DNA from 3 places in the Endobacterium panacihumi genome. Region 1 is predicted to be linked to each of the others. Evidence: predicted binding sites of a transcription regulator. Region 1 holds the regulator's gene; each other region holds the start of a gene.
What was found. The regulator LexA, encoded in region 1, represses DNA repair genes until DNA is damaged. The targets are predictions, from matches to a motif close to TGTTCNNNNTGTGTTCNG.

Region 1 (5,744 bases):
CATCGTCGAGACAATGACGCGAATGGTCGCACCCCACTTTGGCGTGCTGTTGTTGCGTCTTCTGGTTTGCGTTTCTTCCGCCGAACGCGATCTTTCGGCGTCGCGCCACATCATTCTTACACGATCGCATCAAAAGCTCGGGCGGCTGGCGTCCGCGTGAAAGTGGCGTTGCCGGCAATGCTCGCCGAGGAGCGGGCATATGGGCATGCCTTTCTGGCTATTCCGGTTCTTGTCGGCCTTGGCGCGGCCATCTGGTTCGCACTCCCGACGGAGCCCGCACCATGGTCATTGGTAGTGGCGTTTGTGGTTTGCGCCATCCTCAGCCTGTTTTTGCGCGCTCATGAAGGGTGGATGCGCCATGTGATGCTGGCCGTGCTCTTCTTTCTGGCCGGGATGTTGCTGGCGGCTTGCGAAAACTGGCGTATGGCGACGGTCATGCTTGATCAGCCGGTGACGACCGTGGTGACGGGCGTTGTCGAGATGCGTGAGCCGAGCGGCGAGGGGCGATGGCGTTATGTATTGGCGCTGGAAAAGACGGAATCGCCGAAACTGCGGCGGCAGCCTGAACGCATCACCGTGATTTCGCGCAGCAACAAGACGGTCTTCGAGATCGGTGACCGGATCAGCGGGCGGGCACGGATATCGCCGCCGTCAGGGCCGGTTCTGCCGGGGTCGGTCGATTTTGCCTTCAATTCGTATTTCGACGGCATTGGCGCCATCGGCTTTTTCTACGGCGCGCCTGTGGCCGCTGATGGTTCTGTCACGGCCAGTTGGGGGCGGGCCATGGAGCGGATGTTTTTCACCTGGCGCAGCGCGATTGCCTCTCGCATCCGTGACACGGTGCCCGGCGATGCCGGGGCTTTTGCCGCCGCCATCGTGACCGACGAACGGCGTGCCATTTCCACGGAGACCACCGAGGCGCTGCGTGTCTCTGGGCTGGCTCATATCGTTGCGATTTCCGGGCTGAACATGGCGCTGGCGGCCGGTATCTTTTTTGTCGGCATGCGCAGCCTGTTTGCTCTTATGCCCGGTTTTGCGCAGGCGTTTCCCGTCAAGAAGCTGGCGGCGGGTGCAGCACTTCTGATGGCGACCGGTTATTACCTGATCTCCGGCTTCGGCGTGTCCGCCGAGCGCGCCTATATCATGATGGCGATCATGCTGGCCGCCGTGTTTTTCGACCGTCCGTCGATCAGCCTGCGCAATGTGGCGCTGGCGGCGCTGGTCGTTCTTGTCGTCTCTCCCTCGGAAATTCTGGGGCCGAGTTTCCAGATGTCCTTTGCCGCCACGGTGGCGCTGGTGGCGGGCTATTCGGCATGGAGCAGGCGCAGGGAGGCGAATAGCGACGATCCGCCATGGCGCCCGGCAGCGCTCAAACCGGTTTTTGCCCTGGGGCATCTGGTCGGTGGCGTCTTCGTCACGTCGCTGATCGGTGGCCTGTCGACGGCCATCTTTTCCATCGACCATTTTCACCGTCTTTCCACCTACGGGCTGGCCGCCAATCTGGCTGCCATGCCGCTCGTTTCGTTCATCGTCATGCCGTTCGGCCTGATTGCAATGCTGGTGATGCCATTTGGGCTGGATGGGCCGTTCTTGAACGTGATGGGCATGGGGCTGGAGGGCGTCATCATCGTCGCCAAAACCGTTGCCGGCTGGGGTGGCGATGTCGGCATCGGCCGCCAACCGACTTGGTTTCTTCCCATCGCAACGGCTGGCTTCCTTATCCTGACCTTGCTGCGCACGCGGCTTTATCTGCTGGGGCTGCCGTTTCTGGCTCTGGCCATTTTTCTCTCATGGCGGGCAGGGCACGATCCGCCGCCGGATTTTCTCGTTTCGGAAGATGGCAGCCTTGCTGCGTTTCTGGCGGATGGTCAGGTCGCCACCAATCGCGTCCGTCCGCCCGGTTTCATCTACTCGCAGTGGCGTCATGCCCTGTCATTGCCCCAGCCAGAGGGGCCGACTTTGCTGGATATTCCGGCACCGGACACGGAGGTGAAGCCTCCCCAGTCCAGTCATGCTTTGACGGCGGCAAACACGAGTGTAGACCTGCCCGGTTCGGACGCTGTGTCCCTGGCTTCTCCCACTATGCAGGAGAAAGGCGCTGCGAAGAAAAATGCGGCAAGTCCAGAAGCGCCAGTTGCTGCCGTAGCAAGGGCAGGCCGAGAGCCGCTCAAACCAGAACAAATCGCCCGAGCCCGGCAGGGCATGCGAAAAGCACTGCAGGAAACCCCTTCGGCAACATTCGCCTGCGCGGCCCGATCATGGTGTGTCGCAAGACCACGCGATGGCCCGACGATCGCGGTTGTGGAAGATGCGCGTTACGCCGGCCCCGCCTGTGATATGGCTCAGGTGGTGATCGCTGCGCGCGCCCGTTTCGATCGCTGCCGATCAGGCGCCCTGATGATCAATGGCGAAGCACTGCGCCGCATGGGGGCTTTGGAAATCCGCTTTAACGGAAAATCCGATCCTCAGGAATGGTCAGTCGTTGTCGCCATGGATGGCTCTGATCGCTCCTGGGAGCGCCACCGCCAGTATGACTGGCGGCGAGGTGTTTTCGATCCGGCATTGCCGGAACCGCTGCAATTCCTGAGCAGCAGATCGCAGATCAGTGGTAACGGCGAATGAGGCCGACCAGCTTGCCCTGAACTTTTACACGTTCCTGCGGGAAGATGCGGGTCTCATAAGCCGGGTTGGCGGCTTCCAGCGCGATCGATGCGCCCTTGCGGCGAAAACGCTTCAGTGTCGCTTCCTCGTCATCCACCAGCGCGACGATGATATCACCCGGCGTGGCGGTGTTGCCGTTGCGGATGATGACCGTGTCGCCATCCAGAATGCCGGCCTCGATCATCGAATCGCCGCGCACTTCCAGCGCATAATGTTCGCCATTGCCGAGCATTTCCGGCGGCACGGCGATTTCATGCGTGGTGTTCTGGATTGCGGAGATCGGCACACCGGCAGCAATCCGGCCCATGACGGGCACGGTGGTGGCCGGAATGCTGTCATTGGCGACCGGTGGCGGGGTGACCGTCTTGACCGGCTGGGTCTTGCCGAGACTGCCTTCGATGACGCTCGGTGAAAACGGTTTGCGCGGCGTCAGGCTGGCATTATAGGCGTCCGGCAGCTTGATGACTTCCAGGGCACGTGCCCGGTTCGGCAGGCGGCGGATGAAGCCGCGTTCCTCAAGTGCCGTGATCAGGCGGTGGATGCCCGATTTGGAAGCCAGGTCCAGCGCATCCTTCATTTCGTCGAACGATGGCGGCACACCGGACTCCTTCATGCGTTCGTGAATGAACAGAAGCAGTTCCTGCTGTTTGCGCGTGAGCATGGCGGGTCCTTGAAGGTGAAACAAATCCAGAACGGACACTATATGTTCCATGTGTGTTCCGCAACTACGAAAATTGGTAGTGCTTGGAACGAAGGCGGCGCATGGTGTGCTTGATCACGGGCTGGGAAAAGTCGATCACTGTTATTCAAGCCTGTTTTGAAGAAGGGCGGCCATGTTCACCATCGACCATCTCGTTTTGCCCACCGCGTCTCTCGATATTGCTCGTCGGCGATTAAGCCGGCTCGGTTTCACGGTTGCGGCCGACGCCACACATCCGTTCGGTACGGGAAATGCCTGTGTTTTCATGAGGGATGGCACCTATCTGGAGCCGTTGGCCGTTGTGGATTCGGAACTCTACGAGAACTCGATTGCAGCCGGTAATGCATTCGTGGCGCAGGATCAGGCGGCGCGCACAGTGATGGGCGAGGAGGGCTTTTCTGCCGTCGCCCTGGCAACGGACAATGCGCGTGCCGACCGTGAGCGGTTTACCCAAGCCGGGATTTCCGGCGGTGATATGCTGGAATTCTCACGGCTAGCGAAGTTGCCGGACGGTTCGGAAAAACTTGCCCGTTTTCATCTGGCTTTTGCGGGGCGCGGGGAAAGTGATTCTTTCGGCGTGTTCACATGTCAGCGGCTTGATCCCTTGCCGGCCGATCGCGCGACACTGGAGCGCCACGAAAACGGTGTTTTCGGTTTGGCGGAGGTCGTGCTGGTGGCGGAAAATGCATTGGCTTCTCACGTCGGGCGTCTGCAGATCGCGATCGATACCGGTTCGGAGCTTGCCGGCGAGCATCATCGCTTTTCCGCGAGAAACGCTGCCGTGCAGGTGCTGTCTGCCGAAACCTTTCGGGCTGAATTTGCGGTCGAGGCTGGTTTCAAGTCATCGCAAACGCTTGGCCTCACCGGCGCCGCCATCGTCTTCCGTGTTCCCGATCTCACCGTGACACGGGCAAAGCTTGCTGCTAATGACGTCGCATTCATGGAAAAGGGCAGCCGTATCATGGTTGCCCCGGCGCCCGGACAGGGTGCCGTATTTGCTTTCGAGGAGTGATCATGGCTGTCAGCGCCAAGGCCGAAGTAACCGTCGGCGAGGGGGCCAAGCAGGTCCTTTTTTCCAACAGCAAGAAACTCTCTCTGATCGCCGGCCCCTGCCAGATGGAAAGCCGCGACCATGCCTTCATGATCGCCGGCACGCTGTCGGAGCTCTGCGAGAAGCTTGGCATCGGTCTCGTCTACAAATCCTCCTTCGACAAGGCGAACCGCACGTCGATTGCCGGCAAGCGCGGCATCGGGCTCGAAACAGCAATGGAAATCTTTGCCGATCTCAAGAAGGAATTCGGCTTTCCGGTCCTGACCGACATTCATACCGAAGAGCAGTGCGCCATCGTTGCTGAAACGGTGGATATCCTGCAGATCCCGGCATTTTTGTCGCGCCAGACCGATCTTCTGGTGGCCGCTGCAAAAACCGGCCGTGCCATCAACGTCAAGAAGGGCCAGTTTCTGGCGCCCTGGGACATGAAGAATGTCCAGGCAAAGTTTACCGAAAGCGGAAACGGCAATGTGCTGCTGTGCGAGCGCGGTGCTTCCTTCGGCTACAACACGCTGGTCTCGGACATGCGCTCATTGCCGATCATGGCATCGCTCGGTTCGCCGGTCATTTTTGACGCCACCCATTCCGTGCAGCAGCCGGGCGGGCAGGGCGGTTCGAGCGGCGGTCAGCGCGAGTTCGTAGAAACGCTTGCGCGTGCAGCCGTGGCTGTCGGTGTGGCAGGTGTCTTTATCGAAACGCATGAGGATCCGGACAATGCGCCGTCGGATGGCCCCAACATGGTGCATCTGAAGGACATGCCGAAACTGCTGGAAAAACTGCTGGCTTTTGACGCCATCGCCAAGGCTGCGTGAAAAGGCCCATGTGACAAATTGCACTTTTGATCACCGTCAAGGAATCAAAAGTGCCTGCACTGTAATTGCCGTGTCATTGATTGTGAGCCATTTTCAGTGACCGCATAGACGTCAACCTGAGGAGAGAACATTGACTGCCATTACCGATATCATTGCCCGCGAAATCCTCGACAGCCGCGGCAACCCGACCGTAGAAGTCGACGTCTATCTCGAAGACGGCACGATGGGCCGCGCTGCCGTTCCGTCGGGCGCCTCGACCGGCGCGCACGAAGCCGTTGAGCTTCGCGATGGCGGCAAGCGTTATGGCGGCAAGGGCGTGCTGAAGGCTGTTGAAGCCGTCAACACCGAAATCTTCGACGCCATCGGCGGTTTTGACGCCGAAAGCCAGATCCATATCGACAAGACGATGATCGCGCTCGACGGCACGCCGAACAAGTCGCGTCTCGGCGCCAACGCCATTCTCGGCGTATCGCTCGCCGTTGCCAAGGCTGCTGCCGAATCCTCCGGCCTGCCGCTCTAC
Region 2 (5,744 bases), on a different contig from region 1:
TCTGTTCCGGGTCTTCGGTGGTGATGCGGCACTGCAGGGCGTGGCCGTTGAGGCGGATGTTTTCCTGAGCGGGCACGCCGGATTCTGGTGTGCCGATCGCAGCGCCTTCCAAGATGTGGATCTGCGCCTTGACGATATCGATGCCGGTCACGACTTCGGTAACCGTGTGCTCGACCTGAATGCGCGGGTTCACTTCGATGAAGTAGAATTTGCCGGTCTCGGCATCCATCAGGTATTCGACGGTGCCGGCGCCGACATAGTTCGTTGCCTTGGCGATCTTCAGTGAATAACCGGCGAGTTCGGCACGCTGCGCCTCGGAAAGATAAGGTGCCGGGGCGCGCTCAACCACTTTTTGGTTGCGGCGCTGGATGGAACAATCGCGTTCGAACAGATGAACGACATTGCCATGGGTATCGCCCAGAACCTGGCTTTCGACGTGGCGTGCGCTCTCCACCAGCTTTTCGAGATAAACTTCGTCCTTGCCGAAGGCGGCCTTGGCCTCGCGCTTGGCCTCGACGACTTCCTTTGCCAGATCCTTCGGATCGCGGATGGCGCGCATGCCGCGGCCACCGCCGCCCCAGGAGGCCTTCAGCATCACCGGATAACCGATTTCCTCGGCCATCTTTGCGACTTGCGCCATATCATCCGGCAGCGGATCGGTGGCAGGCACGACCGGCACGCCGACGGAGATCGCCAGATTGCGGGCCGCGACCTTGTTGCCGAGCTGGCGCATCGTATCGGGGCGCGGACCGATGAAGATGATACCGGCGGCATCGCAGGCATCGACGAATTCCGGGCTTTCCGACAGAAGGCCGTAACCGGGATGGATCGCATCGGCGCCGGAAAGTTTTGCCACCCGGATCACTTCGGAGATCGACAGATAGCTTTCGATGGGGCCCAGGTCTTTTTCCAGATGCGGGCCGCGGCCGACCTGATAACTTTCGTCCGCTTTGAAGCGGTGCAGCGAGAGTTTGTCCTCTTCCGCCCAGATGGCGACCGTTTTGATCCCGAGCTCATTGGCGGCGCGAAACACGCGGATGGCAATTTCGGATCGGTTGGCAACGAGAATCTTCGAGATCGGCAAGACTGTCTCCCATTCGTACTTGCGATATGCTGCAAACGCGAAACGAGCACTAATATCAGGCCGGATCAAGTCCAATCTATCGTTGGAATGGCGTCTGCGACAATCTCACGAGACAAGGCCGAGCCGAAAGGCGATGGCAACAACATGTTGTCTGTTGCTGGCTTCGAATTTTTCCTGAATGGCGTTGATGTACCAGTCCACGGTATGGTTCGAAATGGTCAGCGCCTTGGCTATTTCGTGCGAGGTCATACCCTCGGCAAGAAGGTGCAGCACTTCCGTTTCGCGGCGTGTGAGTGTGGTCTCGACCGATTTGATCGCTTCGAAATGCGATGCCTGGCCACCAAGCTCCAGCGTGCGCCAGAACATCTTTTTGGCGGCGGCGTCGAACATCGTCATTTCAGAGGGCGACAGTTCAATGATCTGGCCGCCGATGCTGACGTGACCGAGCAGGCCGTTGCGGCCATGGATGGGAAACGTATAGCCGTCGTTCAAACCGCTGCGGTTCGCATCCTGCATCATGCGCTGGATACGCTTGCGGTTTGGATCGCTCCTGAACATGCTGATGGCCTCGCGCCAGCGGAATGGCCGCTGCGCCACGGCCAACATGCGGACTGTCGGATCCACCATGCCGAATTTCTTGGCCGCGTAGGTTTCCTGCCAGCCATCCGGCCAGCGTCCGCATAAAACGGTGCTATCGAGATAGCCCAGTGTTTTGGATTTCATCCAGACACCGTAATAGCTGAAACCGTAGCTTTTCAGCACTGCCTCGAATTCCGCTGCCAGTTCTGTCTGGGTTTTGGCCTCTTGGGCCAAGACCAAAAAATGTAAAATCGAGTGAACCGTCACTCTAGCCCTCCGGCAACGGAAAAATTGGCATGCTTGTTCTCAGTCAATTCCGTCTGTCTGATAAACTCATGATTCATAGTCATCATCGTTTCTTAGCAATGCATAAAGGATAGAGCATGAAATCTTGCATTCAAATAAGAGCATGAATCGTATTTATACCCTCATTGTCCACTGCAAAATTAGAGTAAGGTTAGGTTCTCAAGAACAAATGCAGAATCGACCGAGTCAGCGATTCGTCGCCGTTTCGTTCCCACACTGTTCCAACTGCCGGTAAAGACTCGTCTTTCCTCCGTTCGTCGATGGCGGTTATCAGGACGCGGGCTCCTCAATCGCGAGAAACGTCTTGCGTTTGAAGGTCACTATCGCCATGTGTGGCGGAGCCTCCGGGGATGTCATTCTCCGGCGAAGTCATTTCAGTGCGGACTTTTGTCTTGAATGTTCAGCCCATGATATTGAGCGGCCGCGGTGTGACTGCGGTTCTCGGACCCACCAATACCGGCAAGACGCATTTCGCGATCGAACGTATGGTGGCGCATGGATCCGGCGTTATCGGACTGCCGCTGCGCCTGCTTGCGCGCGAGGTCTATGGTCGTCTGGTGGAAAAGGTCGGACACCACAATGTCGCGCTCATCACCGGAGAGGAAAAGATCACGCCGCATATGGCGCGCTTTTCCGTCTGTACCGTCGAGGCGATGCCGCGCGAGACCAAGGCTGCTTTCGTCGCCATCGATGAAGTGCAATTGGCTGGCGATCTCGAGCGCGGCCATATCTTTACCGATCGTCTCCTGCATCTGCGCGGCCGTGAGGAAACGCTGCTGCTCGGCGCCGCCACCATGCGTCCGATCCTGGAAAAACTTCTGCCCGGTATCACCGTCGTCGAGCGGCCGCGTCTGTCGCAGCTGTTTTATTCCGGCCAGAAAAAAATCACCCGGCTGCCGCAGCGCACAGCCATCGTCGCCTTTTCGGCCGACGAGGTCTATGCGATTGCCGAACTGATCCGCCGCCAGCGCGGCGGGGCCGCCGTGGTACTCGGCGCGCTCAGCCCGCGCACCCGCAATGCGCAGGTTGGGCTCTATCAGTCAGGCGATGTGGAATATCTGGTCGCCACCGATGCGATCGGCATGGGCCTCAATCTCGATGTGGACCACGTCGCCTTCGCGCAGGATCGCAAATTCGATGGGTATCAGTTCCGTAATTTGAACCCGTCGGAGATGGCGCAGATCGCCGGTCGTGCCGGTCGCCACCTGCGAGACGGCACGTTTGGTGTCACCGGTCAGGTACAGCCCTTTGACGAAGAACTGGTCGAGCGCATCGAAAGCCATCAGTTCGACAGTGTGAAAGTGCTGCAATGGCGCTCCAAGCAGCTCGATTTTTCGTCGCTGCGCGATCTGCGCAACAGTCTGGACGCGACGCCCGTCGTCCACGGGCTGACGCGGGCGCTGCCGGCAACAGACAGTCAGGCACTGGATCACCTGTCCCGTTACCCGGAGATCAAGGATCTGGCGACGACGCCCGCGCGCGTCGAAACATTGTGGGATGCTTGCGCGCTTCCCGATTATCGCCGAATTGCGCCGGCGCATCACGCGGACCTCATTTCGACGCTTTTTTCCGATCTGGTGCGACACGGCGCGGTCAACGAAGATTTCATGGCCGAGCAGGTGAAAAGGGCGGACCGAACCGAGGGCGAAATCGACACGCTTTCGGCGCGAATCGCCCAGATCAGAACCTGGACTTATGTTTCAAATCGCCCGGGTTGGTTGGCGCATCCGACACACTGGCAAGAAAAGACACGGGAAATCGAGGATAGGTTGTCCGACGCGCTACATGAAAGGTTGACGAAACGCTTTGTTGATCGCAGGACATCTGTGCTCATGAAGCGCCTGAGAGAGAATGCGATGCTGGAAGCAGAAATTAGTGTAAATGGCGATGTGTTCGTCGAAGGACATCACGTCGGACAACTTGCCGGTTTTCGGTTTACCGCCGTCTCGGGGACGGAAGGACCGGATGCCAAGGCCGTGCAGGCTGCCGCGCAGAAAGCGCTGGCTCTGGAATTCGAGGCACGCGCCGCGCGTCTTTACGCCAGCGGCAATGGTGACCTCGCGCTTGGTTCGGATGGTTTCGTCCGTTGGCTGGGTGATCCGGTGGCCCGCCTTGCGGAAAGCGACCATGTTATGCGGCCGCGCGTCATCCTGCTCTCCGACGAGCAGTTGACCGGCGCTGCCCGTGATCATGCGGCCGCCCGCATCGAGCGTTTTGTCAATCATCACATCGCCACGGTCCTGAAGCCGCTCGACGATCTGTCGCGCGCCGAAGACCTGCAGGGCATCGCCAAGGGGCTGGCATTCCAGATCGTCGAAAATCTTGGCGTGCTGTTCCGCCGTGACGTCGCCGATGACGTCAAGTCGCTGGATCAGGAAGGCCGCGCCTCGATGCGCCGGTATGGCGTGCGTTTCGGCGCCTACCACATTTTCATGCCTGCGCTGCTGAAGCCGGCTCCCGCCGAGCTGATCACGCTGCTGTGGGCGCTGAAGAACGACGGTCTCGACAAGCCGGGTTACGGCGAACTGATTCCTGCACTTGCAGCAGGACGTACCTCGGTTGTTGCCGACGCCACCTATGAGCGGATGTTCTATCGTCTGGCCGGTTTCCGTTTCCTCGGCAAGCGCGCCGTGCGCATCGACATCCTCGAGCGTCTGGCCGATTTGATCCGTCCACTGCTGCAGTGGAAGCCCGGTCAGCCGCGTCCGGAAGGTGCGTATGATGGCCGCCGCTTCACCACCACGACGGCCATGCTCTCCATCCTCGGCGCCACTGCCGACGACATGGAAGAAATCCTGAAGGGTCTCGGTTATCGCGCCGATGCCGTAAAGGCTGAAGAGGCTGCCGCATTCCTGGCTGGTGAAGACGCCAAGGCTGCCGTGACACCGGCTGTTGCCTCCGAACCTGCCGCTGAAGCCGTTGCTTCGGAAGAAGCTGCTGCTCCTGAAGCAACAGCCGAAGCCGCGCCGGTTGAAGCCGGCGCAGAAGCTGCCGAGCCGTCACCGGAAGTTTCCACGGAAGCCGCACCGGCAGCCGATGCCGAAGCGCCTGCGGGTGAGATCGCCGCTACCGAGGCCGAAGAGCCGAAGCCGGTTCTCCTGTGGCGTCCGGGTGGTGGTCGCAGTGAACAGCAGCGTGGCGGCCGTCCGCAGGGCGAACGCCGTGGCCATGGTCATCAGAACCGTGGTGAGGGCCAGAGTGCAGGCGAAGGTCAGCAACGTCGTGACAATCGTCGTGGCGGCGAAGGCCGCAACAACGAAGGTCGTGGCGAGCAGGAAGGCCGCGGCCGTGATGGCGGCAAGCCGAACCGTGGCGACCGTCGTCCCGACAATCGTGGTGGCGATCGTCCGCCGCGCGGCGACCGTCCGGAGCGTAATGACCGCAACGACCGTAACAAGTCGTCGCAGCAGCCGGCCCGTTTCGAGGCGCGTCCTCCGCGCAAGGAAAAGCCGCTGGATCCGGATTCGCCATTCGCAAAGCTGGCTGCTCTCAAGGAGCAGATGAAGAAGTGACGCCATGAGTGAAAAGCCATCTGGAGATCTGCGTCAGCGCATCGACAAGTGGCTTTTCTTCACCCGCATGGTGAAATCGCGGTCCCTGGCGCAAGGGCTGCTCAATTCCGGGCACGTCCGTGTCAACGGGCTGCCGATCCGCAAGCCCAGTTTCGAAGTGAAAGCCGGTGACAAGGTCGAGCTTTCACTCGAACGTCGAGACGTTATCCTGATCGTCAAGGCGGGTGGCGAACGTCGCGGTCCTTATGAAGAAGCCAGACAGC
Region 3 (5,744 bases), 230 kb from region 1:
GGGCGTGCCCTGCGCGACGATCTCGCCACCGCCGGTGCCGCCTTCGGGGCCGATATCGATGATCCAGTCGGCCGTCTTGATGACTTCGAGATTGTGTTCGATGACAACGACCGAATTGCCTTGGTTGACCAGTTCCTGCAGCATTTCCAGCAGTTTTGCGACGTCATGGAAATGCAGGCCGGTGGTGGGCTCGTCGAGGATGTAGAGCGTGCGGCCGGTGGAGCGTTTCGACAGCTCCTTGGCCAGTTTGACGCGCTGCGCCTCGCCGCCCGAAAGCGTGTTCGCCTGCTGCCCGACCTTGATATAACCGAGACCAACCTCGAACAGCGCCTGCAGCTTGTCGCGCACTGCCGGCACGGCAGAGAAGAACTCGACGCCTTCCTCGACCGTCATGTCCAGCACGTCGGCGATCGACTTGCCCTTGAAATGCACGTCCAGCGTTTCGCGATTGTAACGCTTGCCGTGGCAGACGTCGCAGGTGACGTAGACGTCCGGCAGGAAGTGCATCTCGATCTTGATGACGCCATCGCCCTGGCAGGCCTCGCAGCGGCCGCCCTTGACGTTGAATGAAAATCGGCCCGGCGCATAACCGCGCGCCTTGGCTTCCGGCAGACCGGCAAACCAGTCACGGATCGGCGTGAAGGCACCGGTATAGGTGGCTGGATTGGAACGCGGTGTGCGGCCGATCGGCGACTGGTCGATATCGATGACCTTGTCGATATGCTCGAAACCGTCGATGCGGTCGTGTTCCGCCGGGATTTCCCGCGCGCCCATAACGCGGCGAGCGGCAGACTTGTAGAGCGTCTCGATCAGGAAGGTGGATTTTCCGCCGCCCGAAACGCCGGTTACGGCAGTGAAGACGCCTAAAGGCACCGAGGCGGTCACGTTCTTGAGGTTATTGCCGCGGGCGCCAACGACCTTGATTTCCTTACCTTTCTTGGGCTTGCGACGTTCCGCTGGCACGGCAACGCCGAGCTCACCCGACAGATATTTGCCGGTCATCGATTTCGGATTGGCCATGACCTGTTGCGGCGTGCCTTCGGCAATAACCTCACCGCCATGGATGCCGGCGGCGGGGCCGATATCTACGACGTAATCAGCAGTCAGGATCGCATCCTCGTCATGTTCGACGACGATGACGGTATTGCCGATATCACGCAGGTGTTTCAGCGTTTCGAGCAGGCGGGCGTTGTCGCGCTGGTGCAGGCCGATCGACGGTTCGTCGAGCACGTAAAGAACGCCGGTCAGGCCGGAGCCGATCTGCGAGGCGAGCCGGATGCGCTGGCTCTCACCACCCGACAGCGTGCCGGAATTGCGCGACAGGCTCAAATAATCGAGGCCGACATCGTTGAGGAACTGCAGGCGTTCGCGGATTTCCTTGAGGATGCGGACGGCGATTTCGTTCTGTTTGCTGTTCAGGTGTTCCGGCAGGGCCGAAAACCAGTCACGTGCCACCTTGATCGACATTTCCGTGGTCTGGCCGATATGCAGCTTGTTGATTTTCACCGCCAGCGCTTCCGGCTTGAGGCGATAACCGGCGCAGGCAGGGCAGGGCGCTGCCGACATGTAACGTTCGATTTCCTCGCGCGCCCAGGCGCTGTCGGTTTCCTTCCAGCGGCGCTCGAGGTTGGGCACGATGCCTTCAAACGTCTTGGTGGTCTTGTAGGAACGCGCGCCATCGACGTAGTTGAATTCGATCTTTTCTTCCGTGCCCTTCAGGATCGCCGTCTGCGCATCCTTCGACAGCTTTTCCCAGCGGTCGGAAAGCTTGAACCCAAAGACCTTTCCGAGGCCTTCGAGCGTCTGGTTGTAATAGGGCGACGAGGATTTGGCCCAGGGCGCGATGGCGCCATCCTTCAGCGTGCGGCCGGGTTCCGGCACGATCAGGTTTTCATCGACCTTCTGCTGCGAACCGAGACCATCGCAGGTCGGGCAGGCACCAAACGGATTGTTGAACGAAAACAGGCGCGGCTCGATTTCCGGAATGGTGAAACCGGAAACCGGGCAGGCGAATTTTTCCGAAAACAGTACACGCTCATGCGTTTCATTGAGCGACTTGTTGGCGGAGCCGCCTGCAGCCGTTTCATTGGCGGGCAGGGGCTTGTCGGCAAATTCCGCGACAGCCAGACCATCGGCCAATTTCAGCGAAGTCTCCAGGCTGTCGGCGAGGCGCGCGGAAATATCGGAGCGTACAACGAGACGATCCACAACCACGTCGATATCGTGCTTGTATTTCTTGTCGAGCGGCGGCACGTCGGCGATCTCGTAGAACTGACCGTCGACCTTCACGCGCTGAAAGCCCTTTTTCATCAGTTCGGCGAGTTCCTTCTTGTACTCGCCCTTACGGCCACGGATCATCGGCGCAAGGATATAGAGGCGTGTGCCTTCCTCAAAATCGAGAATGCGGTCGACCATCTGGCTGACGGTCTGGCTTTCGATCGGAAGCCCCGTGGCGGGCGAATAGGGAACACCAACGCGCGCGAACAGAAGGCGCATGTAGTCGTAGATTTCGGTGACCGTGCCGACCGTCGAACGCGGGTTGCGCGAGGTCGTTTTCTGCTCGATCGAAATGGCCGGCGACAGACCTTCGATCTGGTCGACATCCGGCTTCTGCATCATTTCGAGGAACTGGCGGGCATAGGCCGACAGGCTCTCGACATAACGGCGCTGGCCTTCCGCATAGATCGTGTCGAAGGCAAGCGATGATTTGCCCGAGCCGGACAGGCCGGTCATCACGATCAGCGAATTGCGGGGCAGGTCGAGATCGATGCCCTTCAAATTGTGCTCGCGCGCACCACGTATGGATATAGTCTTGAGTTCGCTCATCGTCATGCCTTTGGGGAGGCCCATCTGGGAGGATTTGAAGGCCCTTATGTAGTCATGGATATCCGTCTGTCGAGGCGAAACTGGCGCAAAGGCCTGCTGTTCCGACTCCGTTGACAGGAGTATAGGAATAAAATAGAACAAATAAAGAACAAAATTCAATCCGCGTGAACTAGGTGTCTCGTGCCCGGTTGAGCCTCGAAGGGGCAGATGCCGGAAACTGTGGATGCGGGAAAAGGGGAGGTCGCGCCCCGCCCGGCCTATGGTCTATGCTAGGCGCATCGGTTTTTCGCCGCGGTGGCGGCAGAGTTAAGGTGAAAAAATATGGCAGGTAGCGTCAACAAGGTGATCCTGATCGGCAACGTGGGTGCCGATCCAGAAATCCGTCGGACCCAGGACGGTCGTCCGATCGCCAATCTGCGTATCGCGACGTCAGAAACCTGGCGTGACCGCAATTCCGGCGAGCGTAAGGAAAAGACGGAATGGCACACGGTCGTCGTTTTTAACGAAGGTCTGTGCAAGGTCATCGAACAGTATGTGAAGAAGGGTGCCAAGCTCTATATCGAAGGCGCGCTGCAGACCCGTAAATGGCAGGACCAGCAGGGCGCAGATCGCTACTCGACCGAAATCGTACTGCAGGGCTTTAACTCCACCCTGACCATGCTCGATGGTCGAGGCGAGGGCGGTGGCGATCGTGGCGGCTTCGGCGGCGGTCGCGGCAGCTCGGCCGGCGGCAATGATTATGGTGGCGGTGGCGACTTTGGTGGCGGTTACGGCGGTGGCGGAGACGATTACGGTCGTCCGTCCGGCGGTAGCGGTGGCGGCAACCGTGGCGGCGGCCAGCCTTCCAGTGGCGGCGGTGGTTTCTCCCGCGATCTGGATGACGATATCCCGTTCTGATGATGAGGCGCCGCGAGGCGCCTTTTTCATGCATGAAACTCGCAAGGAAATATTCAGATGACGCAGACGGACGGCCCGGCATCGCAGACCGGCAAAAGCCTCAAACAGCCCGCCACGTGGCGGATCGTGCTGGCCTTCATCCTGGACTTTTTCAGCATTTTCTGGATTTCCGGCCTTATCGTGGCAGCCTTGTTCGGCGGCATGACCGAAAACGGCTTCAACCTGAACGGCCCGCCGGCGCTTTTGTGTTTTGCGCTGATGATCGCCTATTTCGTCATCTTCAACCGCTATCTCGGTGGCACGATCTGGAAACGTATACTGAAGGCCAAACGGACAGACCGCTGAGTGCATCACCCAGCGGCATGACCTGACGGCATGCAGTCGATCAACCCTCAGAGATTGAAGGCAGAGCGGATACCGTCAACCGCGAACTGCACCGAGAGTGCTGCCAGAATGACGCCGAGCAGTCGTGTCAGCAGCGCGCGACCGGTGATACCGAGAAAGCGGTCGAGGGCAGGGGCAATCATCAATGCTGCAAAGACCGCGAGCATGGCGACACCAAGGACGGCGATCAGGATGGCGCGATCGAGCGGCGCGCTGAAGCTGCCGGCGAGAAGCACGGTGGCGGAAATGGCGCCGGGGCCGGAAATCAGCGGCAGTGCCAGCGGGAAAATAGCGATATTGCGGATGTGATCCACGGTGACAGCCGTCTCGGATGTCTTTTCCTTGCGGTCGTTGCGACGTTCAAAGATCATTTCGAAGGCGATCCAGAACAACAGCATGCCGCCGGCGATGCGGAAGGCCCCCATGGAAATGCCGAGGAAACCCAGCAGTTGCGCGCCGACCAATGCGAACCCTGCAAGGATGCCGAAGGCGGTGACCGTGCCGAGCATGGCGACATGACGGCGCTGGGCGGCATCCATGCCGACGGTGAGGCCGACGAAAAGCGGCGCAAGGCCCGGCGGGTCGAGCGTGACCAGCAAGGTCGTCAATGCATTCAGGATCGTGTCGATTGTCACCATTTCAGCAATGTTCCCGCATGCTTGCCGTTAAACTGAAAGCTTGTTAGGACAGGTTCAGCGTGGAGAAAACCCCATTTGCGGGCAATCTCCACAAACCGCGATGGCTGATGTCGTCGATAAGCCGCAAAAGCCTGTTCACAACAGGTTCCAAAATTGGCGTTGGCGGTCGCCTTCCGCTATAAAAACGTCAACTGATTCCGAACAGGATCCTAACCGATTTGACTGATCAAAGCACACCCGGCGGCGGAAAGCTGCCACCAGGCATCGAACCCATTTCGATCATGGAGGAAATGCAGCGGTCCTACCTCGATTACGCGATGAGCGTTATCGTCAGCCGCGCGCTTCCCGACGTCCGCGACGGCCTCAAGCCGGTCCATCGCCGTATTCTTTATGGCATGTCCGAGCTCGGCATCGACTGGAACAAGAAATACGTCAAATGCGCCCGCGTAACCGGTGACGTGATGGGTAAATACCATCCGCACGGCAACACGGCGATCTACGACGCGCTGGCGCGTATGGCGCAGGACTGGTCTCTGCGTCTGCCGCTGATCGACGGTCAGGGCAACTTTGGTTCGATCGATGGCGACCCGCCGGCGGCCGAGCGTTATACCGAATGCCGCCTTGAAAAGGCTGCCCATTCGCTGCTCGACGACCTCGACAAGGAAACCGTCGATTTCCGCGACAACTACGACGGCACGTTGTCGGAGCCGGTCGTGGTTCCGGCAAAGTTCCCGAACCTTCTGGTCAATGGCGCAGGCGGCATCGCCGTCGGCATGGCGACCAACATTCCGCCGCACAATCTCGGCGAAGTCATCAACGGCTGCATCGCGCTGATTGATAACCCGGCTATCGAACTGCCGGAAATGATGGAAATCATCCCGGGTCCGGACTTTCCGACCGGCGCGATGATTCTTGGCAAGAACGGCATCCGCTCCGCTTACGAAACCGGTCGTGGTTCGGTGATGATGCGTGGCGTCGCCACGATCGAACCGATGCGCG

Region 2: the regulator LexA is predicted to act here: its motif matches at 2,176-2,193, upstream of ACRQ1B_RS20420 (helicase-related protein).
Region 3: the regulator LexA is predicted to act here: its motif matches at 2,960-2,977, upstream of uvrA (excinuclease ABC subunit UvrA).

The regions. Positions count from the first base shown of each region.
Region 1 is NZ_JBOZRA010000001.1:1,513,369-1,519,112, reverse strand. It holds gene ACRQ1B_RS07520 (ComEC/Rec2 family competence protein) at 157-2,622, shown strand; gene lexA (transcriptional repressor LexA) at 2,603-3,322, opposite strand; gene ACRQ1B_RS07510 (VOC family protein) at 3,495-4,373, shown strand; gene kdsA (3-deoxy-8-phosphooctulonate synthase) at 4,376-5,224, shown strand; gene eno (phosphopyruvate hydratase) at 5,355-5,744, shown strand, end outside.
Region 2 is NZ_JBOZRA010000005.1:85,292-91,035, forward strand. It holds gene pyc (pyruvate carboxylase) at 1-1,084, opposite strand, end outside; gene ACRQ1B_RS20415 (helix-turn-helix transcriptional regulator) at 1,190-1,930, opposite strand; gene ACRQ1B_RS20420 (helicase-related protein) at 2,377-5,481, shown strand; gene ACRQ1B_RS20425 (RNA-binding S4 domain-containing protein) at 5,486-5,744, shown strand, end outside.
Region 3 is NZ_JBOZRA010000001.1:1,286,139-1,291,882, forward strand. It holds gene uvrA (excinuclease ABC subunit UvrA) at 1-2,826, opposite strand, end outside; gene ACRQ1B_RS06415 (single-stranded DNA-binding protein) at 3,148-3,723, shown strand; gene ACRQ1B_RS06420 (RDD family protein) at 3,781-4,068, shown strand; gene ACRQ1B_RS06425 (MarC family protein) at 4,116-4,745, opposite strand; gene gyrA (DNA gyrase subunit A) at 4,964-5,744, shown strand, end outside.